Regions from separate parts of the Arthrobacter sp. StoSoilB22 genome, predicted to be linked through region 2. Evidence: riboswitches for the same ligand, from Rfam matches in the RefSeq annotation. Region 2 holds a riboswitch; each other region holds the start of a gene.
The links. A riboswitch is a leader RNA that binds a small molecule or an ion and turns the genes downstream of it on or off. The one in region 2 is predicted to bind thiamine pyrophosphate.
Positions count from the first base shown of each region.

Region 1: linked by a shared signal. The riboswitch ahead of thiC (phosphomethylpyrimidine synthase ThiC) and the one ahead of LDN70_RS18510 (ECF transporter S component) in region 2 are both predicted to bind thiamine pyrophosphate.
Region 3: linked by a shared signal. The riboswitch ahead of thiD (bifunctional hydroxymethylpyrimidine kinase/phosphomethylpyrimidine kinase) and the one ahead of LDN70_RS18510 (ECF transporter S component) in region 2 are both predicted to bind thiamine pyrophosphate.

Region 1 covers NZ_AP024652.1:2,677,211-2,686,821, forward strand. Annotated here, with positions in the region: gene lepB (signal peptidase I) at 11-877, opposite strand; gene lepB (signal peptidase I) at 878-1,555, opposite strand; gene rplS (50S ribosomal protein L19) at 1,636-1,989, opposite strand; gene trmD (tRNA (guanosine(37)-N1)-methyltransferase TrmD) at 2,255-3,055, opposite strand; gene rimM (ribosome maturation factor RimM) at 3,056-3,610, opposite strand; gene LDN70_RS12505 (RNA-binding protein) at 3,741-3,983, opposite strand; gene rpsP (30S ribosomal protein S16) at 3,985-4,404, opposite strand; gene LDN70_RS12515 (hypothetical protein) at 4,640-5,092, opposite strand; gene LDN70_RS12520 (VOC family protein) at 5,183-6,055, opposite strand; gene LDN70_RS12525 (amidohydrolase family protein) at 6,134-7,216, opposite strand; TPP riboswitch at 7,300-7,407, shown strand; gene thiC (phosphomethylpyrimidine synthase ThiC) at 7,403-9,241, shown strand; gene LDN70_RS12535 (alpha/beta fold hydrolase) at 9,224-9,611, opposite strand, start outside.
Region 2 covers NZ_AP024652.1:3,992,089-4,001,699, forward strand. Annotated here, with positions in the region: gene LDN70_RS18505 (ABC transporter ATP-binding protein) at 1-1,052, opposite strand, end outside; gene LDN70_RS18510 (ECF transporter S component) at 1,052-1,672, opposite strand; TPP riboswitch at 1,748-1,884, opposite strand; gene LDN70_RS18515 (NUDIX hydrolase) at 2,115-2,792, shown strand; gene LDN70_RS18520 (DUF4235 domain-containing protein) at 2,828-3,088, shown strand; gene mnhG (monovalent cation/H(+) antiporter subunit G) at 3,148-3,540, opposite strand; gene LDN70_RS18530 (MrpF/PhaF family protein) at 3,530-3,808, opposite strand; gene LDN70_RS18535 (Na+/H+ antiporter subunit E) at 3,805-4,371, opposite strand; gene LDN70_RS18540 (Na+/H+ antiporter subunit D) at 4,368-5,951, opposite strand; gene LDN70_RS18545 (Na(+)/H(+) antiporter subunit C) at 5,948-6,448, opposite strand; gene LDN70_RS18550 (Na+/H+ antiporter subunit A) at 6,445-9,462, opposite strand.
Region 3 covers NZ_AP024652.1:2,593,668-2,603,278, forward strand. Annotated here, with positions in the region: gene proB (glutamate 5-kinase) at 1-1,049, opposite strand, end outside; gene obgE (GTPase ObgE) at 1,039-2,625, opposite strand; gene rpmA (50S ribosomal protein L27) at 2,780-3,043, opposite strand; gene rplU (50S ribosomal protein L21) at 3,105-3,413, opposite strand; gene thiD (bifunctional hydroxymethylpyrimidine kinase/phosphomethylpyrimidine kinase) at 3,812-5,356, opposite strand; TPP riboswitch at 5,347-5,445, opposite strand; gene LDN70_RS12100 (Rne/Rng family ribonuclease) at 5,629-8,817, opposite strand; gene LDN70_RS12105 (vitamin K epoxide reductase family protein) at 9,290-9,611, shown strand, end outside.

The DNA of each region.
Region 1 (9,611 bases), 1.3 Mb from region 2:
CCCAAGTGCCTTACTTAGCCGGGGTGCCGTCAGGGACGTCACGGAAAACGTCCTGATAGTTATCGAGGATGGTCCATCGGTTGATCGGCCAGGCAATAACGGTGGCTTTACCTTCAACATCCTCGATGTTGATAAATCCGCCGTTGACTTCCTGATGCATCCGGGAATCCTCGGAGTGGTTGCGGTTATCCCCCATCACCCAAACTTTTCCTTCCGGAACAACAATATCGAAGGGCTTCGGCTGCGGCACCTCGGCCGGATTGATGTAAGTCTCGTTCACAGGCACACCGTTGATGGAAAGCCTGCCTTCTGCATCACAACAGGACACCCGGTCCCCCGGGAGCCCGATGATGCGCTTGACCAGGTGCTGATCATTGTTGTCAGGAGCCAGGCCGACGAATTCCAGGCCGTCTCCCACCCAGTCCATGGGTCCGGCCGGCTTCGTGGCTACTGGCGGCAACCAAGCCTGAGCGTCCCTGAACACCACAACATCCCCGCGTTCGAGGTCGAAGGGCCCTGGCACCAGGAGGTTGATGAAGATGCGGTCATTGACGTCCAACGTGCTTTCCATGGACTCGGAGGGGATGTAAAACGCCCTGAACAGGAAAGTCTTGAGCAGGAAGGACAGCACCAGCGCAATCGCCACAACGGTGACGATTTCCTTGACCCACACAAGCACGGGGTTTTTGCGTGGTTTCTCGGCTGCGTGGGAGCCTCCTTCGGAGTCCCTGGCACGAGGCCCGTCCGATTCTTCGGGCCGAGGCGTCACGTCGTCATCCGGGCGGGACTCAGCCGTGCCGGCGGCACTGGCCGTTCCATCCGAGAGCCGGGCGTCGTCGTCGTAACGCTCGGGGTTCTCTGGAGCTTTGTCCGGCATTTACTGTCCGTTCTTCGGTGGTGTTTCGGCCTGCTCTGAGCGAGGCATCTCTGCAAATCTATCAAGTGGCCAGACGATCCGGACCGGTCGGCCTACAACCCGATCCACGGGAACCATGCCGCCACCCGGGGCACCCAGCAGCCCGCGCGAGTCAGCGGAACGTGAACGGTGGTCACCCATGAGCCAGAGGCGACCATCAGGGACCACGACGTCGAACTTCTGTTTGCTGGGCTCGTCCCCGGGATACAGATAGGGTTCCTCAAGAACCTGACCATTCACCGTGAGGTGCCCTGCCGTGTCGCAGCACTGGACGTGGTCGCCGCCCACCCCTATGACACGCTTCACGTACGTGGTGTCGCTGCCGGTGAGCCCAAACCATTGGCTGGCGGCGGACACCGCATCAACAAAAGGACCCTGTCCGCTGCTCAGGGGGTCGAAGGAACCGCGGCCGTCGAAAACCACAATGTCCCCGCGGCGAATCGGTTCAGAGGCGAAGGCCGTCCGAGAGACCAGGATCCGGTCCCCTTCTTCAAGAAGGGGTTCCATGGATTCGGAGGGAATGTAGTACACATCCAGCCACAAGGACCGGACCAGGCCGCTGATCGCAACGGCCAGCACTAGTGCGAGCAAAACAAAACGCCAGCCCTGTTTCCGGGGCTGGCGTTCTGATGTGTCCATGACTCGTATCCCTGTTGCGTTGCGGATTGCTCCGGAACAACCGGGCACGAATCCTGGACCCCTTACGTAAGTCGGAGGACTTACTTGGCGAAGTCGCGCTTTTCCTTGATCTTCGCAGCCTTACCGCGCAGTGCGCGCATGTAGTAAAGCTTGGCGCGGCGGACGTCACCCTTGGTGACGACCTCGATCTTGTCGATGATCGGGGAGTGTACCGGGAAGGTACGCTCTACGCCGACACCGAAGGAAACCTTGCGCACGGTGAAGGTTTCGCGAACGCCATCGCCCTGGCGGCCCAGGACGAAGCCCTGGAATACCTGAACACGGGAGTTCTTGCCTTCGATGATGTTGACGTGAACCTTGAGGGTGTCGCCCGCGCGGAACTCAGGAACATCGTTACGCAGCGAGGCTGCATCTACGCTATCGAGGATATGCATTAATCCACTCCTGGTGAACGCCACAGGTCATTCACTTTGGGTTACGGCGGACAAGCCCGGGGCACAAAGGCCTACCGGAAATCTCCGCCGAAGTTTCTTAGTGTCCGGTTCCGCCACTGATTGGCGTCACCGGGTTGTCCGACTGTTGGCTGAACTCCCCCTGTGGCAGGTGTCAGCCCAGCAGACACAAGGGTTAATTCTGCCATATGTGCTGCCATCCGGCCAACCGCCCGGCGCCCCGCACCTTTCGACGGCGGGACGTGACTTAGTTCCCGGCGTTGCCGCCGGGCTTGGCACGCAGGCGCCCATCGACGACGTCGTACCCGAGCTCCGCGAGGGCCTGCCGGTCCGCGCGACTCAACCCGCCGGCGTCGAAACCTTCCATAAGATCCGGCCTGCGCTCCGCCGTCCGGCGGAATTGCTCATGGCGCCGCCACTGGGCAATCTTGCCGTGGTTGCCGCTGAGCAGGATCGGAGGGACGTCGTGGTCCCGCCACGCTGAGGGCTTGGTGTACACGGGATACTCCAAAAGGCCATCCGAGTGGGATTCCTCAACCAGCGATTCCGGATTGCCAACCACCCCTGGAAGAAGGCGTCCAATGGCTTCAACCATGGCCAACACTGCCACTTCACCGCCGTTGAGGACGTAGTCGCCGAGGCTGACAGGCCGGACGGTGAAATGATCCTGGGCCCACTCGATGACGCGTTCGTCAATGCCTTCATATCGGCCACAGGCGAAGACCAGGTGTTGCTCTTCGGCGAGCTCATACGCCAGGGCTTGGTTGAACTTCTCCCCTGCCGGCGACGGAACTATCAGCACCGGTTGTGAGCCTTCGCGGACGGTTGCGACTGATTCCAGGGCCTGCGCCCACGGTTCAGGTTTCATGACCATACCGGCGCCGCCACCATACGGGGTGTCATCCACCGTCCGGTGCCTGTCCGTCGTGTACGTGCGCAGATCGTGGACGTTCAGCTCCAGCAACCCGTCCTGCCGGGCCTTGCCTATGAGCGAGAGCTCCAGCGGGGCGAGGTACTCAGGAAAAATGCTGACAACATCGATCCTCATTTAGGCATCATCCCCGGCGCCATCCTTGGGCTCCTTGACGTTCTCGTCGTTGATCTCAAACAGGCCTGATGGTGGGGTGATGAGGATGTAGCCTTCCTCGACGTTGACCTCGGGAACGATTTCATCGACGAAGGGAATGAGGATTTCCTTGCCATCGGCAGCCTCGACCGTCAGCAGGTCCTGGACTGGAAGGGTGGTGAGAGCAGCTACTTTGCCCACTACCTGCGAGCCAACGCGGGCCTCCAGGCCAACCAGCTCATGCTCGTACCAGCCCTCGTCGTCGTCTTCGTCGTCGAGTTCCTCGGTTTCGATGAAGAGCTTCGCTCCCCGGATGACCTCGGCAGCATTGCGGTCGGCAATTTCTTCGAAGCCAAGCAGGAGGATGTCCTTATTCCACCGGGCACTGCGGATGGTCAATGGGCCAGCGGAGGCGGGCTCCACAACGAACTCGGTTCCAGCGACGAAACGCTCGGAAGGCGCGTCGGTGAGTACCTGCACCGTTACCTCGCCGCGAATACCGTGCGGTTTGCCGATCCGGGCCACCTGGAGCTGCATGGGTTCCTCTGAATTCTTATAGTGCCTGCGCCGCGCGGCGGCAAAGACAGGAAATTGTGGATAAAGCAATCCGGCCCCTCCACCATATTCGGTGAAGGGGCCGGATCTAAGACAAGTAGTGCTGAGCGCGTTACCGGCGACGGTCGGTGTCGACGACGTCGACCCTGACCTGCTCGCCACCGGCCAGGGCTGCAACCACCGTGCGCAATGCACGCGCGGTGCGTCCCTGTCGGCCGATCACCCGTCCGAGGTCCTCCTGGTGAACTCGCACCTCGAGGGATTCCCCGCGGCGGTTGTTCTTGGCACTGACCTTGACATCCTCAGGGCTGTCAACGATCCCACGGACCAAGTGCTCGAGCGCTTCTGCCAGCAACTTACTCAGCCTCGGTGGTCTCTGCTTCAGCCTCGGCCGGAGCTTCGGCTTCGTCCTTCTTGGCCTTCTTGGTGATGGCTTCCGGAATGATAACGGAACCCTTCTCCGGGGCTACGAAAGCTTCCTTCGGAGCTTTGGTCTTCAGGGTGCCTTCCTGGCCCGGCAGGCCCTTGAACTTCTGCCAGTCACCGGTGATCTTGAGGATCGCCGCAACCTGCTCGGTGGGCTGGGCACCAACGGAAAGCCAGTACTGGGCACGCTCGGAAGCGACCTCGATGTACGACGGCTCTTCGGTGGGGTGGTACTTGCCGATTTCTTCAATGGCACGGCCATCGCGCTTGGCGCGGGCATCCATGACGACGATGCGGTAGTACGGTGCGCGCATCTTACCGAAGCGCTTAAGGCGAATCTTTACGGCCACTTTTGTGGTCACTCCTGTTTCTGAAACGAGGTTGAACCCGACGTTCTGCACCCGTGGGGCGGGCCGTACTAGACGGTTCGAAGGACAAGATACGAGCACGGAGAGAGGGGCCGCACCGATCGAGTACCTGTCTATTGTGCCAGATGCCCGGAGCAAATACGACTCCGGTCCCCCTACCCGGCGTGTTCTTGCCCACTCCCGCGGTTAATGCTGCAGCCTCAAGCGAACAGGGGCGTCATTCGGACCAGACGTAAAGCCCGGCGCGCTCCGCCTTCTCGACGTCCGTCGCGAGGGCAGCCAACTGCTGGACATACTGGCGCGATTGCGCGGCATCGAAAGGCATATCGTCCTGTTCAGCCCATGCAGCGGCAACGTCGTCAAGAACGTTGGCGTCGCCTTCGCTCTCATAGGTGAGCAGTTCGGCAAGGGCCCGCACCATGGCTTCAGGGACACCCAGGAGGGCGTCGCTTGTGACGTCAACCAGGGCAAGCTCGTAGTCAGCTCCGGCGGCGTGAACAGCCTGTCCTGCGAGGTCGCCCAGTTGTTCGACTTCGAAATCGGTGATGCCGTCAATCCGAACGGCCGGGCCGGTTACACCTGCACCCTTCTCCAAGGCTGCAGCCCGCTTGAGCGCTTCATCGTGGGTGGCTACAAAAACTTCGGCAAAGCCCATGGAAAGTACTCTCATTCCTTCGTGCTGACGGGGCGGCGGCACAGGATCCCGGAGGTTCCGTGCCGTCATGCCAAGCCTAGTGCAGCCGGGGGCGCGGACTGGTCCTCAGCGCACGGTGACGCGCAGCTTGTTCCGCCAAGGATCATCAAAGCGCAGCTCGGCACCGGTATGGTGGCTCTGCACACCGGCAACCTTGAGGCGATCAGCAAGCGCGGCCACGTCATCGGCGCCGGGGACTTGAATCAGGACCTCCCCCAGGCCCAGCGTGTCCTTTCGCGGGCCCGCTCCACGGCTGTTCCAGACGTTCATGGCCATGTGGTGGTGGTAGCCGCCCGCGGAGACGAAAAGCGCCTGGCCGTGCCAGCCTGCGGTGCGCTCGAAGCCCAGGGTTTCAACGTAGAACTTTTGCGCGGTCTCCACGTCACCCACCTGCAGGTGAACGTGCCCGACGCCGGCCGCCGACTCACGCTGCCCGGTCACGGCAGCTTCACTCAGGTGCTGCTGCAGGAATCGCTGCGGCGGGAGAGCAACGTTGTCCATGACAACGTTCTTGCCATCCCACTTCCAGAGGTCACGGGGCTTGTCGTAGTACAGCTCAATGCCGTTGCCTTCGGGGTCGGTGAAGTAGAACGCTTCACTGACCAAATGATCGGCGCTGCCTGCGAACGCGCGGGGTTCGTATTCGGCTGCCGTGGCAATGGTGGCGGCCAATGAGGGCTGGTCCTCGAACAGAATGGCCGTGTGGAACAGGCCGGCTTCGCCCCGACCCGGAATCTGCAGGCCAGCCGCGGGAGCGAGGTGGACGACCGGCTTGCCGACACGCCCCAAATACAGCCCGCCGTCTTGCTCGGCCACCACGTCCAGGCCAAGGGCCCGCTGGTAGTAGTCACTCATGACCTTCATGTCGCCCACCTTGAGCATGACGGTGCCCATGGTGAGTTCGGCAGGCAGAAGATCCTGGCTGGATGATGAGGTCATGTGAAGCTCCCGGTTCCGAGGTGGCCGCTTATCGGCACCTTCTTACCTATCTAAATTACTTGAAGCTTCAATTTATTCCTAACGCACGACGTTCCCTCGAATCACGATGTGCCGGAGTTCGTCCATAGTCCGCAGCTGACGCCGCGGATCCTCACTGCAGAGCACGACGTCGGCGCTGGCCCCTTCACTGATGCCCTCGGCTCCCAGCCACGCACGGGCACCCCAGGATGCGGCGTTCAGGACCGCCGCCGGCGGAAGGCCGGCGTCGTGCAGTTCCTTCATCTCCTCCGCAATCCGGCCGTGCCTGATGACGCTGCCGGCATCAGTCCCGGCATAGATCGAAACCCCCGCTTCGAAGGCCGACAACACACGCTCATGGCGACGCTCCCACAGACGCAGCATGTGGTCCGCGTACTTCGGAAACTTTGGCTCTGCCTGCGCGGCAATATCGGGAAAGGTAGCGATATTGACCAACGTTGGAACAATCGGCACCGACTGCTCCACCAAGCGGGGAAGGTGCCTCGGGAGGAGACCGGTAGCGTGCTCAATGCAATCGATATTGGCATCGAGCATGTCGTCAATGGTGTCCTCAGCGAAACAGTGAGCCGTGACCCTGGCACCTTCATCATGCGCCGCTGAGATGGCATCCTTCACGGTCCTGGCCGGGAAGGAAACCGCGAGGTCACCGACGTCGCGATCTATCCAATCGCCCACTAGTTTCACCCAGCCATCGCCGTCCCGGGCTTCCTTTCGTACGGTCTCAACCAGTTCAGCGGGCTCAATTTCATGCCCCAGGCCGCGGAGGTACCGCCGGCTCCGCGCAATATGCCGGCCTGAACGGATCAAGCGGGGCAAGTCCGATCGCTGCTGTACCCAGCGGGTGTCCGAGGGCGATCCGCAATCGCGGATTAACAGCGTCCCGGCGTCGAGGTCTGCTTGGGCTTGGGCCAGCGTGGCGTGCTCATCAACGGCTCCTCCAACACCGAGTCCGACATGGCAGTGAGCGTCAACCAAACCCGGCAGGACCCAACCGTCCAGCACTCTGTCCGGCGCAGAAGCGGGACGCTGGAACGTCAAGGTGCCGTCCACTGACCATAGCCCCTGGCGCTCTTCGTCCGCCGAGACGAGCACGGGTCCACTGAATTCGATGATGTTGGCCATGGCAAAAGCGTAGCCGGGGTGGCATGGCAGAGCCGGTTCCCACCATGTGACTGGGCGGTGGTTCGTAGCTGTGGTAGCTTCGTCTACGACCACACGGGAGCCCTTGCAGGGGCTGAGATCGGACTGATGCAGTCTGCGACCGTTGAACCTGTCCGGGTAATGCCGGCGAAGGAAGTGAGTATTCCCTTGAGCACCGCAGAAACACAGCACAGCCCTGTCCAAAATCAGTTCGGCATGGACCAAAAACAGTCCGTCACGCAATCGTTGCAGTCCCACTCGTTGGCGTGGCTGGAAGATCCGGACAACGGCATACGCGTCCCCGTCACCGCGATCGCCTTGGAGCCCTCCCCCAACGGGCAAGCCAATCCACCTTTGCAGGTTTACCGAACAGCAGGCCCGGGCAGCGATCCGGTGGTGGGGTTGGAGCCGTTCCGTGCACCGTGGATCGAAGCCCGCGGAGATACGGAAGCCTATTCCGGTCGGCAGCGGAGCCTGCTCGACGACGGCAAGTCCGCGGTCCGGCGTGGGGCAGCGTCAGCGGAGTGGAAGGGCGCGCAACCCGTGCCGCGCCGCGCCGTGGAAGGTAGGACTGTCACGCAGATGTACTACGCGAAGCAGGGAGTAGTAACTCCTGAAATGCAGTTCGTCGCCTTGCGGGAGAACTGCGATGTTGAACTCGTCCGCAGCGAAGTTGCCGCGGGAAGGGCGATCATCCCGAACAACATCAACCACCCCGAATCCGAACCAATGATCATCGGCAAAGCTTTCCTGGTCAAGATCAACGCCAACATCGGAAACTCAGCGGTCACCAGCTCCATCGCCGAGGAAGTGGACAAGCTGCAGTGGGCTGCCAAGTGGGGCGCTGACACGGTGATGGATCTCTCCACGGGGGACGACATCCACACGACGCGTGAATGGATCATCCGCAACTCACCTGTCCCGATCGGAACAGTCCCTATCTATCAGGCCCTTGAAAAGGTTAACGGCGAGGCCAACAAGCTGACGTGGGAAATCTTCCGCGATACCGTCATTGAGCAATGCGAGCAAGGCGTGGACTATATGACCATCCATGCGGGCGTTTTGCTGAGGTACGTGCCGTTGACCGCCAACCGGGTCACGGGCATCGTTTCGCGCGGCGGGTCCATCATGGCCGGTTGGTGTCTGGCGCACCACAGGGAGAACTTTCTTTACACGCACTTTGACGAGCTCTGCGAAATCTTTGCCCGGTACGATGTCGCGTTCTCCTTGGGAGACGGGCTGCGTCCCGGTTCCATTGCGGACGCAAACGACGCCGCGCAGTTCGCCGAGTTGGACACCCTCGCAGAGCTGACGCAGCGGGCGTGGGAGTTCGACGTCCAGGTGATGGTGGAAGGCCCCGGGCATATTCCCTTCCACCTGGTGCGGGAGAATGTTGAGCGCCAGCAGGAACTGTGCAAGGGTGCGCCGTTCTACACCTTGGGTCCACTGGTTACCGACATCGCCCCCGGCTATGACCACATCACCTCGGCCATCGGCGCCACGGAAATTGCACGCTACGGCACCGCGATGCTCTGTTACGTGACTCCGAAGGAGCACTTGGGGCTGCCCAACAAGGATGACGTCAAGACTGGCGTCATCACGTACAAAATCGCGGCGCACGCGGCTGACCTCGCCAAGGGACATCCGGGAGCTCATGAACGTGATGATGCGCTGTCCAAGGCGCGGTTCGAGTTCCGCTGGAGGGACCAGTTCGCCTTGTCCCTGGACCCTGTCACCGCAGAAGCTTTCCACGACGAGACGCTGCCGGCAGAACCGGCAAAAACCGCTCATTTCTGCTCCATGTGCGGACCTAAGTTCTGTTCGATGCGCATCAGCCAGGACATCCGCGACGAATACGGTTCGGCAGAATCCCAGGCTGCAATCGCAGGAATGTATAACGGGATGCGCGAAAAGAGCGAGGAGTTCCTGGCTTCAGGGGGAAAGGTGTACCTGCCGGAGCTTCACGTCCCCGCGAACCAAGGCAGCAGGTCAGGAGGCCTGAACTGACATCGCCCGGCCCACATCCGCGATGAACGAGCGGATAGCCTGGTCGCCATCAACGGAATCCTGGGGCCGGTGTCCGCCCGCTGCCACGCGGCGGAGGGCACCGGTTTCCTGGAGGTAGCCGGCAATTTCCTCGTAAAGCGGCTCCCATCCGCCGGTGAGAACCAAAGTGGGAACCCCGGGAACAATGTGGAGCGGGGCCTCCCATGGTGGCGCCTGGAGCCTGAGCCTGCGGGCGGAACGCCGGGCTTCCGCAGTGTCCAGCCCACCCGTTTCAGCAGAGAAAGCACGGCGGAAATATTCACGCTGGTAATCGGCGTCATTGAGCTGCGTGCGGGCGTCGAACAGCGGTTCCATGAGTGCCCGGTGGGAA
Region 2 (9,611 bases):
GTGGATTTGCCGGCACCGTTCGGACCCGTGATGGTCAGCGCTTGGCCTGCCCTGACCTGTGCACTGATGCCCGTTTGAACCGGCACGGGTGGGATGGTCTTGAACCTCTTGCGTCGTGGCTTTTCCCGGGAAACTGCGAGGTCCTGCGCCGCGAGGAGGAGCTGCGCGGTGTGGGGTTCGGCGTGGGGATCATTCCGCCGTTCCCGGGTCGCCGGAACATATCCCGGCACCCAGACGCCGGCTGACATCAGCATGGTGCGGGCTTCAGAAAGTACCTGGTCCGGCGGCCCGTCCAAGAGGACGCCCCCTGTAGCCCGGCCCGCTCCCAAGCCGTCCGAGCCCGCCGCCTTTGTTGACCCTGGCTGCAGGACCACAATCCGGTCCACCAGGTCCTTCCACACGGACACTCGGTGTTCCACCACAACAAGGGTGGCGCCGGTCTTGTCCAGGCACCGCCCTACCGCATCCCGGACCTCCAGAACGCCCGCCGGGTCCAAGTTTGCTGTTGGTTCGTCCAGCAGGATCAGGCCGGGTCGCATCGCCAAAATGCCGGCCAGCGCCAGGCGCTGCTTCTGTCCACCGGAGAGTGCCGCCGTCGGGTGATCCAACGCCAAACCGCCGCCTGCCGCGGTACGCAACCCCACGTCGTCGAGCGCTTCATGGACGCGTTCCCAGATCTCGTCCCTTGGGACGGCGAGGTTCTCCGCGCCGAAGGCGACGTCGTCACCCACGCGCGAGAGGACCACCTGTGTCTCAGGGTCCTGCTGCATCAGCCCGGCCCGGCCACGCTGCTCGCGGGGCGCGACGCCGTCAATCAGCAGGGAGCCGGTCTCATCCGAGTCGTCTTCCTCGTCCCCCAGAACCCCGGCAAGGGCATGCAGGAGCGTGGACTTGCCCGCACCCGAAGGACCCAGCAGCAGCACGCGCTCCCCCGGTTCAATCCGAAGGTCCAGGCCCTCAATGGCAGCTTGGGCCCGGCCTGCATGCCGCCACCCCCAGCCCTCGGCGGAGATGGCAGCAGGCTGCACCGCGCCGCTAAGTGTGGCGGACATCAGTTGAAGACTGGCTCCGAAGCGGCCTTGCGCGAGGCAAAGGAGCTCAGCACCCCGGTCTTGGCCAGCCCGCGCGTCGCAATCCACGAGAGTGCGCCCGCGATGATCGCCCCGGAGATCGTGGTGAAGGTGATGTAGGCCAGCTTGTCGATGGCCTCGTAAGCGATGTTCCAGCCCCAGGGCAGGAAGGAGTCGTTTAGGCCGCAGAAGAGACCCGCGCCGGCGCCCGCAAGGAGAGCAGTGGGCAGGTTGAACTTCTTGTACCGGAACGCCGCGAAGATGAGTTCGGCGCCCAGGCCCTGCAAAATGCCGGAGATGAGCACCGTGGTGCCGTACTGCGAACCCATGATGAGCTCACCCGTGGCGGCAACAGCCTCGCAGAACAGCGCTGCACCCGGCTTGCGGATAATGAGCATGCCCAGGACCGCAGGGATCATCCAGCCGCCGGCGATCAGACCGGTGAGCGGCGGATACGTCGCATTCATGGGGATGGAGACCAGTGCGGCGCCCTGGGACCATGCCCAGAAAATCACGCCGCCGGCAATGGCGATCAAAGCCGCCACAACAATGTCTACAACACGCCAGTTATAACTGGTCTTCTTCACGTTTACCGTGGTCATTTTCTGCCTCCTGAGGTTACAGGAGGGGAAAGTGCTACCCGTCATCCAGCTGGCCTGCGCCGCCCGGATCCGGACACTCTGAGAAGCTCGACTCCCTTGCGCCGGTACTAACCGGATCAGGTTCGAGGGTCTGCGGCTATCCGCACTCTCAGCGCCCTCGCGTCTCCTGCATCTCTGCAGAGTCCGACGGCGGCGCTCCCCTGTCGTTATCAAATCTGCCCTGATGGGCTGGTTCAGTTTACACCTGAGTCCGCGGCGGGCGCTGGTCCGTTGGGCGGCATTCAGTCACAATCAGCCGCGGCGGAGCACAGTGCTGACCCCCGTGCGCGTTGCGAGGCCCACTCTGCACCCTAAACCCACACCATTCCATGCACACCGGGCCACACAACGGGACCTGAGAGAATGAACCAGCAGACTTCACCGCGGCAAAGGGGCACACGTCATGACGAACCTTCCCACCACCCATAGCGCTGTGCCCCAACCACGTCTGGCCGCAAGCGTCATCCTGCTCCGTGATGCCCCTGCCGGGCTCGAAGCCTTCGTCCAACACAGGGTCAGCACCATGGACTTCGCGGCCGGAATGGTGGTCTTCCCGGGAGGACGTGTGGACTCCGCGGACGGGTCCGGGTGGGACTACCCGGAGGAATTGCTTCAACGCCACGCGTCAGAATGGAACCAGAGCTCCGTGGGCGCGGATCCTGCCGAAGCCGTGAGGAACGCCGGGAGAATACTCACTGCGGCCATCCGCGAAGTTCAGGAGGAGGCCGGGCTCACCATCGAAGCCGGACACCTCCGCCCGTGGGCCAACTGGATCACGCCCGCGGACATGCCCAAGCGCTTCGACACCTTCTTCTACATTGCCAAGCCAACAGCTGGTGCTACGCCCCAACACCAAACAACCGAGGCTTGGCAATCATTGTGGATGCCTGTGGCGGAGATTCTTGCAGCGGAAGCGGCCGGCACTTTGAAGTTGATGCCGCCAACCTATTACCTCCTCAAGGAACTTGCCGGGTTCGGAACAGTTGACCAGGTTTGGACGGCCGAGCACAGCGTCGTCCCGGTGCTGGCGCCGGTGGGCTCCATGGCAGCGTTCCTTAAGGAGCGGGAAAACCGTCGCTAACGCGTGCGATGGGTGTAGCCAGCTAGGCTGGGGACATGAACCTCTTCTTTAAGCTGATCGGTGCCGGAGTAAGCCTCGGGGCAGGCTTCGTGGGCACCAAACTCGTCAACAAAGGGTGGGAAAAGGCAACAGGCAACAAGCCCCCCCTTGGTCATGACGACGCAGAAACCAGCCTGCGCTCGGCCTTAACCTTCGCTTTGATCTCCGCCTTTGTCAGCACGCTCATCCAAGTCCTGGCGAGCCGGGGCACCCAGCGGGCCATCGCGCGCTTCGCCAAGAGCCACGACATCGTCTAGGCATCCAAACCACGACGCCGGGTCACCTGCAGGTGACCCGGCGTTCGTCGTTGCTGCTGCTAGCTGTCGCTCCGCGGTTCCTGGCCGGCAGCCGCCCTTTGGACCACGGCCTCCAGTTCATCCTTGGTGAGCTTCTCCCGGTGTCCATGTTTGGTGCGGTAGGCAGAACGGCCAACCATGTGAGCTGACACTGGTGCTGTGAGGAGCTGGAAGATCCATGCCACCAACAGAACCGGCCACACCCACCATGTCCGCATCTGAAGTCCAATCGCGGCCAGCATGAGGAACAGACCCAGGACCTGCGGTTTGGTGGCTGCGTGCATGCGGCTCATGAGGTCCGGGAACCTCAACAAGCCAATGGCTGCGCCCAGGGACATCAGCGCGCCCACCACCAGGAACACCGCGGTGACAGCATCAATGACGGAGTCAAGGCCCGAAGCGTCAGGATTCATTGCTCTGTTCCCTTCGCTCGGCCACGAACCTTGCAACGGTCACCGAGCCAATAAAACCGATCACTGCCAGAGCCACCAGCAGCATCAGGTTGTTCAGGTGCTTGTTCAGCGCCATGTCAATCGCCAAGGCAGCGCCCAGGATGGCCAGCAAAACATCTGATGCCAGAACACGGTCCAGAAGGGACGGACCGACGGCGATGCGGACAATCGCACCTGCGGCCGCCAGGCTGAGGATGACGGCGGTAACCACCAGAACTACTTCCTTCACAGCGCCGCCCCTTCCAGCCCTGGCCGTTGTTCGGCCTTGAGCGCCTCGACTTCTTCGCGTGTACCCATAATGCGGATCAATCCTGCTTCGATGTCTTGGGTTTCCTGACGAATTTTGTCGATATCCGCCTCTTCATAAATGTTCAGTGCGTGCAGGTACAGCGTGGAAGTGGAGCGGTCCACCTCCACCACCAGGGAGCCTGGGATCAACGAGATCACGTGGCCGGTGGCCGTCACCATGAGGTCGGAATGGCTCCGCAACGGAACGGCGACGACGGCGCTGCGGACCTTGGGCCCTTTTGCGACAGCCAGGTACAGCACCAGGAAGCTCGCTGCCACCACTTTGGCGAGGAACATCAGCGCAAAGGGAATGGCGCGAAGAATGTTGAACCTGCCGCTGAGCTCGACGGGCGGAAGGTAGAAGAACTTGGCCACCAGCACGGCAATCAAGGCGCCGAACAGGAGATTCCCGGGGCTGAAGTCCCGCCACAGGGCACCCCATACGATCACCAACCAGATGAGCAGCGGCAGTTCCGTGCGGAACGAGATCGGTTTACGGCTCATTTGGCATCCCCCGTCTGCACGTCATCCCTTCGAACCAGCGGCGGCACCACAACCGAATCTCCGAGGACCGAGTGAATATAGGCCGAACGGTCCAGCATGATTCCTGCGGAGCCGTCAGCGACCTTGAACAACGGGCCTGCAAAGACGGTCAGTGCCACGCCGAACACCACCAGTCCAGCTGTGGATCCCACCATGGTCCGTGGAAGTACTCCCACGTTCCCGGGCGTTTTTAGCACGGGGTCCGGATACTCAGCGTCCTCGGGCCTGCGCCAGAACGCCCTGTTCCAGACACGGGCGATCGCCAGCAGTGTCAGCAGGCTGGTGACCACGCCGCCCACCACCAACGTGATCGCCAACGGCGTCCCCAGCTCCACACCTGCTTGCAACAACCCCAGCTTTCCCAGGAAGCCGGAGAACGGCGGAATGCCCGCCAGGTTCATCGCGGGGATAAAGAACAACAAGGCCAGCAGCGGGGAGAGCTTCGCCAAGCCACCCAAGCGGTCAATGGACGAGCTGCCACCACGCCGCTCAATGAGGCCGGTGACCAGGAACAAACTGGTCTGGACGGTGATGTGGTGGGCTACGTAGAAGACCGCGGCGCCCAAACCTGCCACTGAGCTCATGGCCAGGCCAAACACCATGTAACCGATGTGGCTCACCAAGGTAAAGGACAGCAGACGTTTAATGTCGCTCTGGGCCAAGGCACCCAGAATTCCGACAATCATGGTCAATAGCGCCACCACCATCAGTGGGACGTTCAGCGTGTCCCCTGGGAATAAGAGCGTCTCTGTCCGGACCATCGCGTAGACACCCACCTTTGTCAGCAATCCTGCGAACACGGCGGTGACTGGGGCGGGAGCAGTTGGATAGGAGTCAGGAAGCCAGAAAGACAGTGGGAAGACTGCAGCCTTGATGCCGAACGCCACCAACAGCATCACATGCAGGAGGTTCTGGGTGCCCTGGTCCAGCTCGGCCAGCTTGATGGCCAGGTCCGCCATGGTGATGGTTCCCGTGGCTCCGTAGATCATGGCGATCGCAATGAGGAACAGTACGGACGAGACCACGGAAACCACCACATACGTAACACCGGCCCGGATACGCGGCCCCGTTCCGCCCAGCGTCATCAGCACGTAACTTGCTGTCAGCAGGATCTCGAAACCGACATAGAGGTTGAAGAGGTCACCGGTGAGGAAGGCGTTGGACACGCCAGCCACCAGGATCAGATAGGTGGGGTGGAAGATTGAGACCGGGGCTTCCTGGTCACCGTCGGCCATACCCTGACCCGTTGCGTAGATGAGCACCGCAAGGCTCACCACGGTAGAGACCACCAGCATGAGCGAGGAGAACTGGTCCACTACCAGGACCACACCCCACGGGGGCAGCCATCCGCCCAAAGTGACCGAGGTGGTGCCCCCATCCCATACGGAGATCAGGAGCAGGCACTCGAGCAGAAGGGTTGCACTGAGAATGCCAATGCTCACCACCCGCTGCGCGCTTTGATGGCGGATCAGCAAGAACGCCAGGGCAGCACCCAGAATTGGTAGGAGGACAGCTAGCGGCGACAGGTTCGCGAGATTCACGCGCTGCCTCCTTCCCGGGTTGTTGCCGTGTTGGGGGTCTCTGTGGCGTCCGGTTTGTCACGATCCGCCGGGCTGGCAGGAGTGACCGCGAATTCCGAGGTTTCCAGCGGCACGATGGCATCGTCCTCGGCATCGAAGCTCGGCGTCTTCGCCACGCGAACGTCTTCAAGGTCATCCTGGATCTCATCCTGACGAGCCAGGACCCACGTGCGGTAAATAATGCCCAACATGAAGGCCGTCACCGCGAAGGAAATGACAATCGACGTCAGGATCAGTGCCTGCGGCAGAGGATCACTGTATGCCTCCGGGGCCGTTTCCTTGCTGAACAGCGGCGCAAGGCCTGCATACCCTCCGGTGCTCAGGATGAGAATGTTGGTTGCGTTGGCCAGCAGCATCAAACCCAACAGCACTCGGGTCAGACTGCGTTCCAGGATTAGGTAGATACCGCAGGCGTACAGCACGCCCATGACGATCAGCAGGGTCAGGTTGATGCTCATGCGTTACCCTTCCCGAGCGCAGCGGATTCAGCGGCTTCGTGGGCAAGTTCGGGATGCTCGGCGGCATCTTCATCCGCGAGCGGCGCGCCTTTGCCTTCGAAGTGCTCGTCGATTTCGGCGCCGAGGCTGCGGAGGACATCCAGCGCCAACCCCACCACCACGATGTACACGCCGATGTCGAAGATCGTGGACGTGACGAACTTGACGTCACCAAAGACGGGCAGCCAGAACTCGATGATCGCGCTCTGGAACACCTGTCCTCCCAGGAAGAGTGGAACCACACCGGAGGCTGCCGCGGTGGCAAGTCCCGTCCCCAGAAGGGTGCCGGCACTGATGGTCGCTGCCTCGCTCAACTCGAACCGGCCACCGGCCAAGTACCGGATGGTGAGGGCTAGGCCGGCGGTGAGACCGCCCGCGAAGCCGCCGCCCGGTAAGTTGTGTCCGGCCAGGAGAAGGTAGATGGAAAAGACGATCATCGAGTGGAAAATCAGCCTGGTCACTACTTCAAAGATGATCGAGCGTCGCTCCGGCGCCAGCGTGCGTCCCGCCACCAGCCAGGCATCGCGCGTGACGTCGGTGAACTTCTTGGCGACGGCCAGGGCGGCGCCGTCGTGAGAATCACGGTCGACACCGGTGCGGCGGCCCACACTGCCTTCAGGTACGGCTTCGGAGGTCTTGATGCGATCGCCGCGGCTGCGGACGAAGATCAGGCTGGCAACGCCCGTGGCGGCAATGGCCAACACGGAGATTTCCCCGAAGGTGTCCCAGGCCCGAATGTCCACGAGGGTCACGTTGACCACGTTCAGACCCCCGCCACCTTCATAGGCCAGTCGCGGGAAATCGAGTGAGATGGGGGTGGCAACGCGCGCGCCCATGGCGTAGATGGCCACGAAGATCATGGTGATACCGAAGGCTGCGCCGATGATCACTCGGATCACCCGGAGCCTGCCACCGGTCCGGTCCCTTAGCTCAGCGGGCAGGCTGCGCATGGCGAGCACAAAGGCCACCAGCACGATGGTTTCCACGAGCATCTGGGTCAAGGCAAGGTCCGGAGCACCTTGCAACGCGAACATGAGGGCGATGCCGTAGCCGGTTACTGACACCATGAGGACCGCAAGGAAGCGCTTGTTGGCCCGGACCGCAGCCAGGGCACCCACCACGATCCCGATTCCGGCCACGATCTGCAGCGGGGAGTTCGGGTCAATGAGGTAGATGCCGTCCGGCAGGGGCTTGTTGGCCATGATCAAGGCGGTGGCCGGCACAGCGAACGCTACCGTCAGAATTACTGCCAGATAGAAGTACAACGAACCACGCTGTGTGCGGCCGGTGACCCAGACGGCAATATCGTCCAGGGCGCCAATGGTGTTCTGGTACGCGCGGTCGCCATCCACCCAGTCCGGAACCACGCTTTGTGCCCGGGAGACGAGGTTGCGTCCGTAGAACATCGCGGCGCCTGCCGCGAAGGTTATCGCTGTCAGCCCCAAAGCTGGGGTGATGCCATGCCACAAAGCCAAGTGTCCGGCGTCGACCGCGTCCGCGCCATCAGCGAATAGCGCTGCGTAAGGCTGGATCCAGGTGTCCACGGGTGCCGGCCATACACCGTAAGCGATGGTCAGGAGGCTCAAGATTGCCGGTGCGGCCAGGAAGGCGGGCTTGATGGGCTTGAAAGGCGTGGGCTCCACGCCGGGCTTGACGGCGAACGCACCCCACATGAAGCGGGCGCTGTAGGCGAAAGTGAGGATGGAACCGATGACCAGCCCAACCAGGATCCAGATGCCCCACACCGGAGCATGATCGCCGGTGCCGTAGTGGACGAAGGCCTCAAATACCGATTCCTTGGCCACAAAACCAGCTAACGGCGGCACGCCGGCCATGGACGCGGCAGCAATACCGGCCACCGCTCCGAGGGCACGCGAAGAACGGAAAACCCCGGAAAGCTTGCGGATATCGCGCGTTCCGGATTGGTGGTCAATGATGCCCACCACCAAGAAGAGAGCCGCTTTGAACAGGCCGTGGGCCAGCAGCAGACCCAGTCCCGCGAGGGCAGCATCCGGTCGGCCCAGGCCCACCACCATGGTGAGGAACCCGAGCTGGCTGACGGTGCCATAGGCGAGAATGAGTTTGATGTCGGTTTGGCGAAGCGCACGGTAGCCACCTACCAGCATGGTGGCCAGGCCCAGGCCGAGAACCACGGGAAGCCAGAACTCCGACGTCGAAAATCCCGGAGCCAGACGCGCCACAATATAGATGCCGGCCTTGACCATCGCTGCCGCGTGCAAGTAGGCGCTGACAGGTGTGGGAGCCGCCATGGCGCCCGGCAGCCAGAAGTGGAACGGAACAAGCGCCGATTTAGTCACCGCACCGGCAAGGACAAGTACGACGGCGGCAGCCACCGCTCCTTGCATCGGTCCGCTCATGAGCGTCCCGGCTTGGTCCAAAATCACTGAAATCCGGTAAGTTCCTGCAGCCTGGCCCAAGACGATGAGGCCCACGAGCATGGCCAAACCACCAGCTGTAGTGACCATGAGTGCTTGGAGCGCCGAACGGCGCGCAGCCAAACGGGTGCGCGCATAGCCGATCAGCAGGTAGGACAGGATGGTGGTGAGTTCCCAGAAGATGAACAGCATCAGCAGGTCATCGGAAGTCACCAAACCGAACATCGCGCCGGCAAAGGCCAGGAGTTGAGCTCCGAATCCGCCCAGATCCGCGTCCTTGTTTTTGAAGTAGCGGGCGCAATAAATCAACACCAAAGATCCAACGCCGAGGATCAGGAGCGACATCACCCACGCCAGGGGATCCATACGGAAAGCGAGCTCGAGCTTAAGGGTGGGGATCCATGGAAGGATTTCTTCCATTCCTCCACCGGAATATGCGGCCTCGTACTGGAAGACCAGCCAAACAAAGGCGCCCGCAGGAACAGCCGCGAGGGCGTAGAACGCATTTCTGCCCAGTTTGCGGAAGATCAAGGGCGCCACAGTTGCCGCTACAAAGGTGATGGCGAGAACTGTGATCACTGTTATCTCCGCAAAGTCAGGAACATATTGTCAAAAGTTGGAGCAGGCGGTCATACGTTGGGTTCGGTTTACCCAGTTTATCAAGGCGGACCGACAGTTTTCGGCATGGGAACCCGTCTGCGCGGACGGCTTAAAGCCGCGTTGTCCAC
Region 3 (9,611 bases), 1.4 Mb from region 2:
TCATCGGAAGAGTAATTCACCAAGCCGCGCGCCACCACCGTTCCGTCGTGGGCAACCATCTCAATGGGGTCGCCGGCTTCGAAGTCACCGCTGATGTCCGAAATGCCTGCGGGAAGGAGTGACCTGTGCCGGTCGCGCACGGCTTTCACTGCGCCGTCGTCGAGCATCAACCGGCCCTGGACCGTGGCCAGGTGCGCCAACCAGAGGAGGCGGACCGGCTTGCGATTGCCATTCACGGAGAACCAGGTTCCCACATCCCCGCCGGACAAGGCTGCCGCAGCGTTGGCCGTGGACGTGACCAAGGCATGGATGCCCGAGCCGGCAGCAATGGACGCAGCTTCCACTTTGGTCATCATGCCGCCGGTTCCTACGCCGGCTTTGCCTGCCTTGCCGATGGTCACATCCTCAAGGTCCCGCGGACCTCGGACCAGCGGAATGCGTTGGGCGCCTTGGGAAGGCGGGCCGTCGTAGAGGGCGTCGACGTCGGAGAGCAGCACGAGCGCGTCGGCGCGAACCAGGTGCGCCACCAAGGCAGCCAGGCGATCGTTGTCGCCGAAGCGGATCTCATGGGTGGCCACGGTGTCGTTCTCATTGACTACCGGCACCACGCCGAGGTTCAACAATCTGTCCAGCGCCCGGAATGCATTGGTGTGCTGCGTTCGGCGCATGAGGTCATCGGCAGTCAGCAGAACCTGACTGACGGTCACGCCGTGGGCGCTGAACGCCTGCGTGTACCGTGCCATCAGGAGGCCCTGCCCAACACTCGCGGCAGCCTGCTGCGTGGCCAGGTCTTTAGGCCGCTTGGCCAAACCCAAGGGGGCAAGACCGGCGGCGATGGCACCCGAGGACACCAGGATGATCTCCGTGCCTGCATTGCGCTTGTCAGCAAGAGCATTTACCAGCCCGGTGAGGGACTTCTCGGAGATGCCACCCTTGATGCTGGTCAGCGAGGATGACCCCACTTTGACAACAATTCGCTTGGCGTTGGCGAGGGCTTGACGTTCAAGGCCTTCTGCTGTGTCCGGAGCGTCGACAGTCCTAGTCGTCATCACCGGAATCCAGGTGACTTTCCTTCACTGCCTGCGCGCGCCGACCACTGACGGATTCGGTCCAGATACCAGCCTTGCGCTCCGCTTCGAGCTCGGCCCTCGCGGCAGCCTTGGCCTCACGGCGCTCGATCTGCTCATCGCGCTTCTGTGAACGTGTGGGACGGTCACCGATGTCCGCGACGCGGATGTCAGTCCCGCGGGGCGTTGCAAGGAGTTCAGCGCCGGCCATCATGGTGGGCTCCCAGTCGAACACCACGCCATCGTCTTCACCGATGACCACGGTGTCGCCGGGCTTGGCGCCAACCTTGAACAGCTCAGTTTCCACACCAAGCTTGGCAAGACGATCGGCAAGGTAGCCAATGGCTTCCTCGTTGGTGAAGTCAGTCTGCTTGACCCAGCGCACAGGCTTTTCACCCAATACGCGGAACAGGGGCTCGAGGTTCTTCTCCTCGCGGCGGATTTTGAATCCGGACTCGTTGACGGCGCGCGGACGCAGGACGGGAGGTGCCACCTTGGGAGGCGCGGTCTGCACGGCGTTACGTGCTGCTTGGACGATCTCAGCCATGGCAAAGCCGAGCTGACGCAAACCTTCGTGGCTTGTTGCCGAGACTTCAAAAACTCGGTATCCGCGGGCTTCAAGGTCCGGACGGACGAACTCGGCCATATCCTTGCCGTCAGGAAGATCCACCTTGTTGAGGACTACCAACTTGGGGCGCTCATTCAGTGGCACCACTTCACCGTCAACGCCGGCATAGCTCATGTCTACCGCGTACTTCTCGAGTTCGGCTTCGATGATGGCGAGGTCGGAAAGGGGATCACGGTCTGATTCAAGGGTTCCGCAATCAAGGACGTGAACCAGCGCAGCGCAGCGCTCTACGTGCCGCAGGAAGTTATGGCCCAAGCCCTTGCCTTCGCTGGCGCCTTCGATCAGGCCGGGAACATCGGCGATGGTGAAGCGCACGTCGCCGGCCTGCACCACACCAAGGTTGGGAATGAGGGTGGTGAAGGGATAGTCGGCAATCTTGGGCCGGGCAGCAGACATGGCCGCAATGAGGCTCGACTTACCGGCAGAGGGGAAACCGACCAAGGCGATGTCTGCGATGGACTTCAGTTCCAGGACGATGTCGCTGGATTCACCTTCGATGCCCAGCAGGGCAAAGCCCGGCGCCCGGCGCTTCTGCGATGAAAGGGATGCGTTGCCGAGGCCGCCTTGGCCACCAGCGGCCGCAATGTACTCAGTGCCCTCGCCAACGAGGTCAGCCAGGACTTCGCCGTCCTTGGTCTTGACCACGGTGCCATCGGGCACGGGAAGAATCAGGGTTTCACCGTTCTTGCCGCCTCGCCAGTCACCCATGCCTGGGCCGCCGTTGGTGGCGTGGCGGTGGGGAGCGTGGTGGTAGTCGAGCAGCGTTGTGGTCTGGGCGGAGACGCGAAGGATGACATCGCCACCGTTGCCGCCGTTGCCGCCGTCAGGGCCGCCGAGGGGCTTGAACTTCTCACGCTTGACAGAGACACAGCCGTGGCCGCCGGTTCCGCCGGATACGTGCAGGACTACCCGGTCTACAAAGCTCGCCACGTGGATCTCCTCAGTTGCTGTCTTACAGCGTTTGTTGCTGTTGCCAGCGCTGTTGCAAAAACCAGTGCGCTACGGCGCCCTAGTCGATTGTAATGCGGTTAAAAGAACGGTGGAGCGGGCCGTTTGGCCCGCTCCACCGGTTCAGAACTTGTTGTTACTCTGCAGCTGCAGCAGCAACGATGTTCACTACGCGACGGCCGCGGCGAGTACCAAACTCAACCGCACCGGCCTGCAGTGCGAACAGGGTGTCGTCGCCACCGCGACCGACGCCTGCACCCGGGTGGAAGTGGGTTCCACGCTGGCGAACGATGATCTCGCCAGCGGAAACTACCTGACCACCGAAACGCTTGACGCCCAGGTACTGAGCGTTGGAGTCACGACCGTTGCGAGTGGAACTCGCGCCTTTTTTGTGTGCCATGTGAAATGCCTGCCTCTAAATTTCTGGGGAAACTGAAAAACCTGAACAGCGGTAACGAAAGTTACGCGATGCTGGTGATCTTGATCTTGGTCAGTTCCTGACGGTGACCCTGACGCTTCCGGTAGCCGGTCTTGTTCTTGAACTTCTGGATGACGATCTTCGGACCACGGAGGTCTTCGAGGATCTCAGCCGTGACCTTGACGTTGGCCAGTTCCGCAGCAGCGGAAGTGACCTTGTCGCCGTCAACCAGGAGCAATGCGGGCAGCTCAAGCGTGCTACCGGCTCCACCGGGGACGCGGTTCAGCGTTACGTAGTCTCCAACGGAAACTTTTTCTTGGCGGCCGCCTGCGCGGACAATCGCGTACACCACTTGGGTACTCACTTCTCTCGACGTTTATTACAAAATTTGCGTGCGGAACCTTGAACCGGAATCAGGCCTGGTTCGCGCTGTGCCTCAACGCCGTGGACTTCTGATCGAAGCCCGCGAGTCATCCCATGAACAATTCCAAGGGGCATAACCCAAGTGTTGGCGTAAGCACCGAAGATCAAGATTACGCTAGTTTGACCTTCGTCTGCAAATGAGGCCGAGTCCGGAGGCTACCTCGTGACTTGCGTCACCAGTTGATACGGACTCTCCCGGCACCGTGCCCATACAGCCTACCGTGTTTGCGCGAGATTAACGCGATTCGGCCAGCGACGCGCGGAAGTGTCCCCGCAATCGCATCGAATCCGCCCAAGGGAACCCTGCCAAAGTGACGCCCGGCAAACTCAGGCAAACAGCCTGGGAGCATCGAAGAATGCGGTCTCGTAACGGCAGGACTGGGTGAAGGCCTCCATCATCGCGGCCCTCTCCGTATCAGAAGCCGCGACCGCCGCAGCATCCGTGAGGCTGATCGCTTTCCGCGTTGCCGCGGCGAAGTCCTCGTCAGCGTAGGTCGTCAGCCAGTCGGCATACGCATGGTCCGCCGCGGCGCCCGCATTCAGGTAATTGGCATGGAGCTGCCGCCCCACCTCCGCGTACAACCAGAAGCAAGGAAGTATTGCGGCGAGAACCACGGCGTAACTGCCGGAAGCGGACGTTGCCAGCAAATGGTCCACGTAGGACTTGGTGACCGGCCCCAGTGCGGTCGGCGCTTCACGGCTGCTTAGCCACGTCCTGTGCAACTCCGACTCTACCTCCAGGCATTGCTGCGATGACCTGGCCCAGAACAGTTGCTCTTCTTCCGTGGGGGCCAGGGCGCCGGCACGTGCCAAGACCCGGGAGTACCCGTTGAGGTAGATCGCATCCTGGGCGAGGTAGTAAGTGAAATCACGTTCAAGGAGTTCGCCGGATTGGAGTTGCTGAATAAAGGGAAGTCCATGAATGGATTCGAGTTCCGGAACGGCCGCCTCCCACAAAGCCGCAGCGAAGGCGCCCGGGGCTGACGCTCGCTGGAGGTGATGGAAGTGATGCACCGGACCGTTCCCCCGGCCTACCTGGAGTTCCGCCGAGGCTGTCAAAGCTCCGAGTAGCCAGGGCTTTACTTCCCGCAGTGATGTTTCCCAGTTGCCCGTGCGGGCCTGGACGGTGGCCAGGGCGGACGAAAGAGAGCAACCGGTTCCGTGGCTGTTGCGCGTCGCCACGCGGGGACCTGATACCTCCACAACATCCCGTGACAAAAGCCCTGTGGTGTTCACCAAGGCATCCGGGCATTCCGGGCCCGGCAAGTGGCCACCCTTGACCAGAACTGTGTTTCCGTACTCCGCAGCAAGCCGCTTGCCTTGCTCCAGTGCCGAAGCCCAGTCTGCTGCCTCAGGCTCCCCCAGCAGCATGGCAAGCTCAGGAACATTGGGAGTAATGAGGTGGGCCAGGGGTAGCAGTGAACGCAGGGCATTCTCCGCGGACTCCCGCAGCAGCCGGTCGCCACTGGTGGCCACCATCACCGGATCAAGAACCACGACGGCGGGGCGCACCTCTTCGAGCCAGTCCCGGACCTGGGCAATGACGGCAGCATCGCCGAGCATTCCGATCTTGACGGCATCAACGATGATGTCGCCGCTAATTGCTTCCAGTTGCTGACGCAGGAAATGCGCCGGAGGGACGTGGACTGCGCTCACCCCCACTGTGTTTTGCGCGGTGAGAGCCGTAATGGCAGCCATGCCGTACCCACCCAACGCTGCAATGCTCTTCAGGTCCGCCTGAATACCGGCACCGCCGGAAGGGTCCGAACCGGCAATAGTGAGAACGCGCGGGACCTGGCGGGCTGACGTGTGAGCGTCCAGCGGGTATACCGAGTGGAGCGGGTACACAGATGAATGTAGTGATGCAGTCATGAGGACATCCCTTCGCCGGTGCTAACCGGACAGGTTCAACGGGTCTGGATCTCAGCCGGGCCCATCGCCCGGCACCCCGTGTCAGTCCCCTAGCCTAGCCGGGAAGCCTGGTGCTGCAGGTACCGAACCATCCGGGAGCCCGGATGTGACCGTGGAACGCGTTCCCTGCCGCGGATTCAAGGCAACGCGAAAGGGCCCTGCGCTACCGCCGGAGGCAGGTAGCGCAGGGCCCTTTCAGCCGATGTTGGCCGTGGAGAGCGGCTCGGCCGTGACTAAAGCTCCGAGGCTGGAACCCCTACCCCAAGAATGATGGGCTCGGAGGCCGGCGCCTTCTTGACTGGCTCCACGGGCGCCTTGGCCTCATGGGACGAGCCCTGGGGGGCCGAGGCCGTCACCACATGGTGCTCGACGCTGGTTTCATTGGCCGCACCCTGAGCCCGGCTGGCACTGCGGTTGCGACGACCACGACGACCCTGCGGAGATGCCGAAGCCTCAGGATCTTCCTCAACCCGCGCCGGTGCGTCAGCCTTCCGGGCCACAGCAGGCTCCTGTACGGCCAGCGGAGCGGGTTGTTCCTCAGATGCCGGAGCGGCGCCAAGGTGGGAGAACGCTTCCGCCAGGAGGTCCAGGCTCATGGCAGGCTTGTTTGCCTGCGGTTCCTCGTGATGCTCCACGAACGGCAACGCAACTTCTTCTCCGCCGAAGCGCAGGACCGGAGTGGACCTGGCTTCCTGGGCGGCTGCATCGCGGTTGGCGGCTTCATGTGCTGATGCCCCCGCTTCGTTGCCGGCTGAGGTTCCGGATCCGGCGTCGGCCGTCCCTTGGTGTTGGCCGGCCGCCCGTGCCTGCTCTTCTGCACGGTGAACTTCGTCGTCGTGCAGGTGCGCGGCGTGCGCCGCAGCGGCAATGGTTGCCAGGGCAGCCCTGGTGGCCTCCGCCTTGGCCTGCCGGGCAGGATCCTGCGGTTCAGTCGGGGTCGCGGGGGCAACCGGGGTAGTCGTGGTCGTATGGACCTGTGCAGGGGTTTCGGCTACGGCCTGTCCCCCACCCTTCCCGCGGCGGCGTTTGCGTTCCGTCCGTGCAGCTGGCTGCTGTACCTCGGAGTGCGGGCGGTGTTGCTCGGCTGCCACCACGTTGGCGCGCCGGTGTTCAACGGGCTCGTCATGAGTGACGACGCCACGTCCGGCGCAATGCTCGCACTGCTCACCGAATACCTCAAGAAGGCCGGTGCCCATGCGCTTACGTGTCATCTGGACCAAGCCCAGGGACGTCACCTCGGCCACTTGGTGCTTGGTGCGGTCCCGGCCCAGGCACTCCACCATGCGTCGCAGGACGAGGTCGCGGTTGGATTCGAGGACCATGTCGATGAAGTCGATGACGATGATGCCGCCGATGTCGCGCAGACGGAGCTGGCGCACCACTTCCTCGGCCGCTTCAAGGTTGTTTTTGGTGACCGTTTCTTCAAGGTTTCCACCGCTGCCGGTGAATTTGCCGGTGTTGACGTCCACCACAGTCATGGCCTCGGTACGGTCGATGACCAACGAACCACCGGACGGGAGGAAGACCTTACGTTCCAGGGCTTTATGGATCTGCTCGTCGATGCGCCATGCAGCGAAGATGTCCTGATCCTTGGTCCACTTTTCGAGGCGGCCCACCAGATCAGGGGCAACGTAGGTTACGTATGCCTCGATGGTGTCCCAGGCGTCGTCACCGGAGACGATCAGCTTGGAGAAGTCCTCATTGAAGACATCACGGACCACCTTGATAGTGAGGTCCGGTTCGCCGTACAGCAGTTCAGGGGCAAGGACCTTGGTGGAGGAGGCCTGACCTTCGATGCCTTCCCACTGGGCACGCAGACGGTTGATGTCGTGCGTCAGCTCTTCTTCCGACGCACCCTCAGCGGCTGTGCGGACAATGACACCTGCGTTTTCCGGCAGGCGGTCCTTCAGGATGCGCTTGAGTCGGTTGCGTTCGACGTCGGGCAGCTTGCGGGAGATGCCGGTCATAGAACCACCGGGCACGTACACAAGGTAGCGGCCGGGCAAGGAGATCTGGCTGGTGAGGCGGGCACCCTTGTGACCCACGGGGTCTTTGGTGACCTGAACCAGGACGGAGTCTCCGGACTTCAGGGCGTTCTCGATCCGGCGCGGCTGGCCTTCGAGGTTGACCGCGTCCCAGTTGACTTCACCGGCGTACAGGACGGCGTTGCGGCCGCGTCCGATGTCCACGAAAGCAGCTTCCATGGACGGCAGCACGTTCTGGACCTTGCCCAAGTACACGTTGCCGATCAGGGAGTCCTGCTGGGTCTTGGACACGAAGTGCTCGGCGAGCACACCGTCTTCCAGGACACCGATCTGGATTCTGTCGTCGCGCTGGCGAACGATCATTTGACGGTCCACCGATTCGCGGCGGGCAAGGAACTCGGCCTCGGTGATGACCTGGCGGCGGCGTCCGGTCTCCCGGGACTCACGGCGCCGCTGCTTCTTGGCCTCCAACCGGGTGGAGCCCTTGACACCGGTCACGCGGTTTGACGGAGCTGTCTCGGTGATGGGGCGGGGGGCACGGACGCGGGTGACCGTGTTGGGCGGATCATCATCAGCGCCGCCCGTCAGTTCAAGATCCTGGTCTCCACGACGACGACGGCGACGACGACGAGACGTCACGCCTTCCTCAAGGGCTTCAGGTGCCGGCGCTTCTTCATCGTCAGTCTCGGTGCCGTCCTCGGCCTCGTTCTCATCGCGTTCGGTTCCGCGGCGACCACGGCGGCCACGGCTTCTGCGACGACGACGGCTACCAGCGTCTTCCAGCTCGCCGTCGGCAGGGACTTCGGCTTCTTCTTCGGGCTCCTCGGCTTTTTCTTCAACCGGGGCAACGCGGGGAACGGTGGTGAGGTCCGGGGCCTGGAAGATCATGGACGTGATGGAAACCGGCTCCATGAACAATGATGTGGAGGCGGCAGCAGCGGCTTCCTCGGCGGGTTCCTCGGTGGCGGCTTGGGCTTCAGCCTCGTCTGCAGCTGCTTCAGCGGCAGGTGCCTCGGGCTGGGAGGCCTTTTCCGGCGTCGTGCTGTCCGCCACGGCTTCCGCAGCTGCGGGTGCCTCGGCTACCTCAGCTTTGGGCTTGGCGGTACGACGGCGGCGGACCGGCTTTTCGGGGGCAGGTTCGGCCATCGCTTCGGGCGCGGCTTCTGCGGCGGCTTCGGGCGCGGCAGTGGCGTCATCCCCCAAACCGGGCAAAGGCTCGGCAGGCTCTGCCTTCTTGCGGGAGCGGGTGCGGCGCACCGGCGCTTTGGTGGCCTCCGGGGTCGCTTCCGGCGCCGGCGTGTCAGCCGCAGGCGCCTCTACGTCAGCAGCAACCTTCGGCGCTGCCTTGCGCCGGGTCCTGGTGGCTTTCTTGGGCGCTTCCGCAGTTTCCGCGGGAGCTGCCTCGTCATTAACGGCTACAACCTGGTCATTATCCATATGTGGCAACACTCCTGCCCCAGCGACGCCGCCACATCCGGCGCCCAGTGGAGCAAATATTGTCAAAACCCGCAGGCGTTGACAGAAGTCGGCAGTATGCCTCCCGGTTCGCACCAGCATTGGGGTGCGGCAGCCCTGGAAGGCCGGCGGCTTTATTCTGGAACCCGTTGTTCTGCTGCCACAACCAGGTGCCGTCCATTGTCATGGCGGGCCCACCGAGGATCACGTGATCCGGGCATGCCCAGCTCATACTGGCGGTCTTGGGAACAAAGTCACCGGACCGGGTGTCGAATGTGGATCGACGTCCGGCCATGTTCATTCTCTCACACCCCTGCACATTCGCGGCGAAGGCCGCTGTGTCGCGGTACTCCGCCAGCGAAGCTGGGGGCGGCGCCCAGTCTTCGGAGTTACAATCCTCCCAAGAGCCCTTCCCGGCTTGCCGGGCCATTTGTCGAAAAGGACCACATCCACGATGCCAAGCACCGCCAGGGAAAACCTGGCCAATCAAGCCACAGTCCATGTGGAGGACATGTCCACCCCTCAGGACTCCCTTCCCGCGACGGTCCGGGACAGGCCCTTTGCCTGGCTGTTGCTGATCACCGGTGTTATTGGATGGTTGGCGTCCGGAGCCCTGGTACTGGAGAAACTTGAGGTGCTCAAGGATCCCAACCATGTAACCGTGTGCGATGTAAATCCCTTTATCTCCTGCGGTGCCGTGATGCAGACACCGCAGAGCTCTGTGTTCGGTTTCCCTAACATGTTCATCGGCATCGTCGCCTTTGCTGTGATCATCA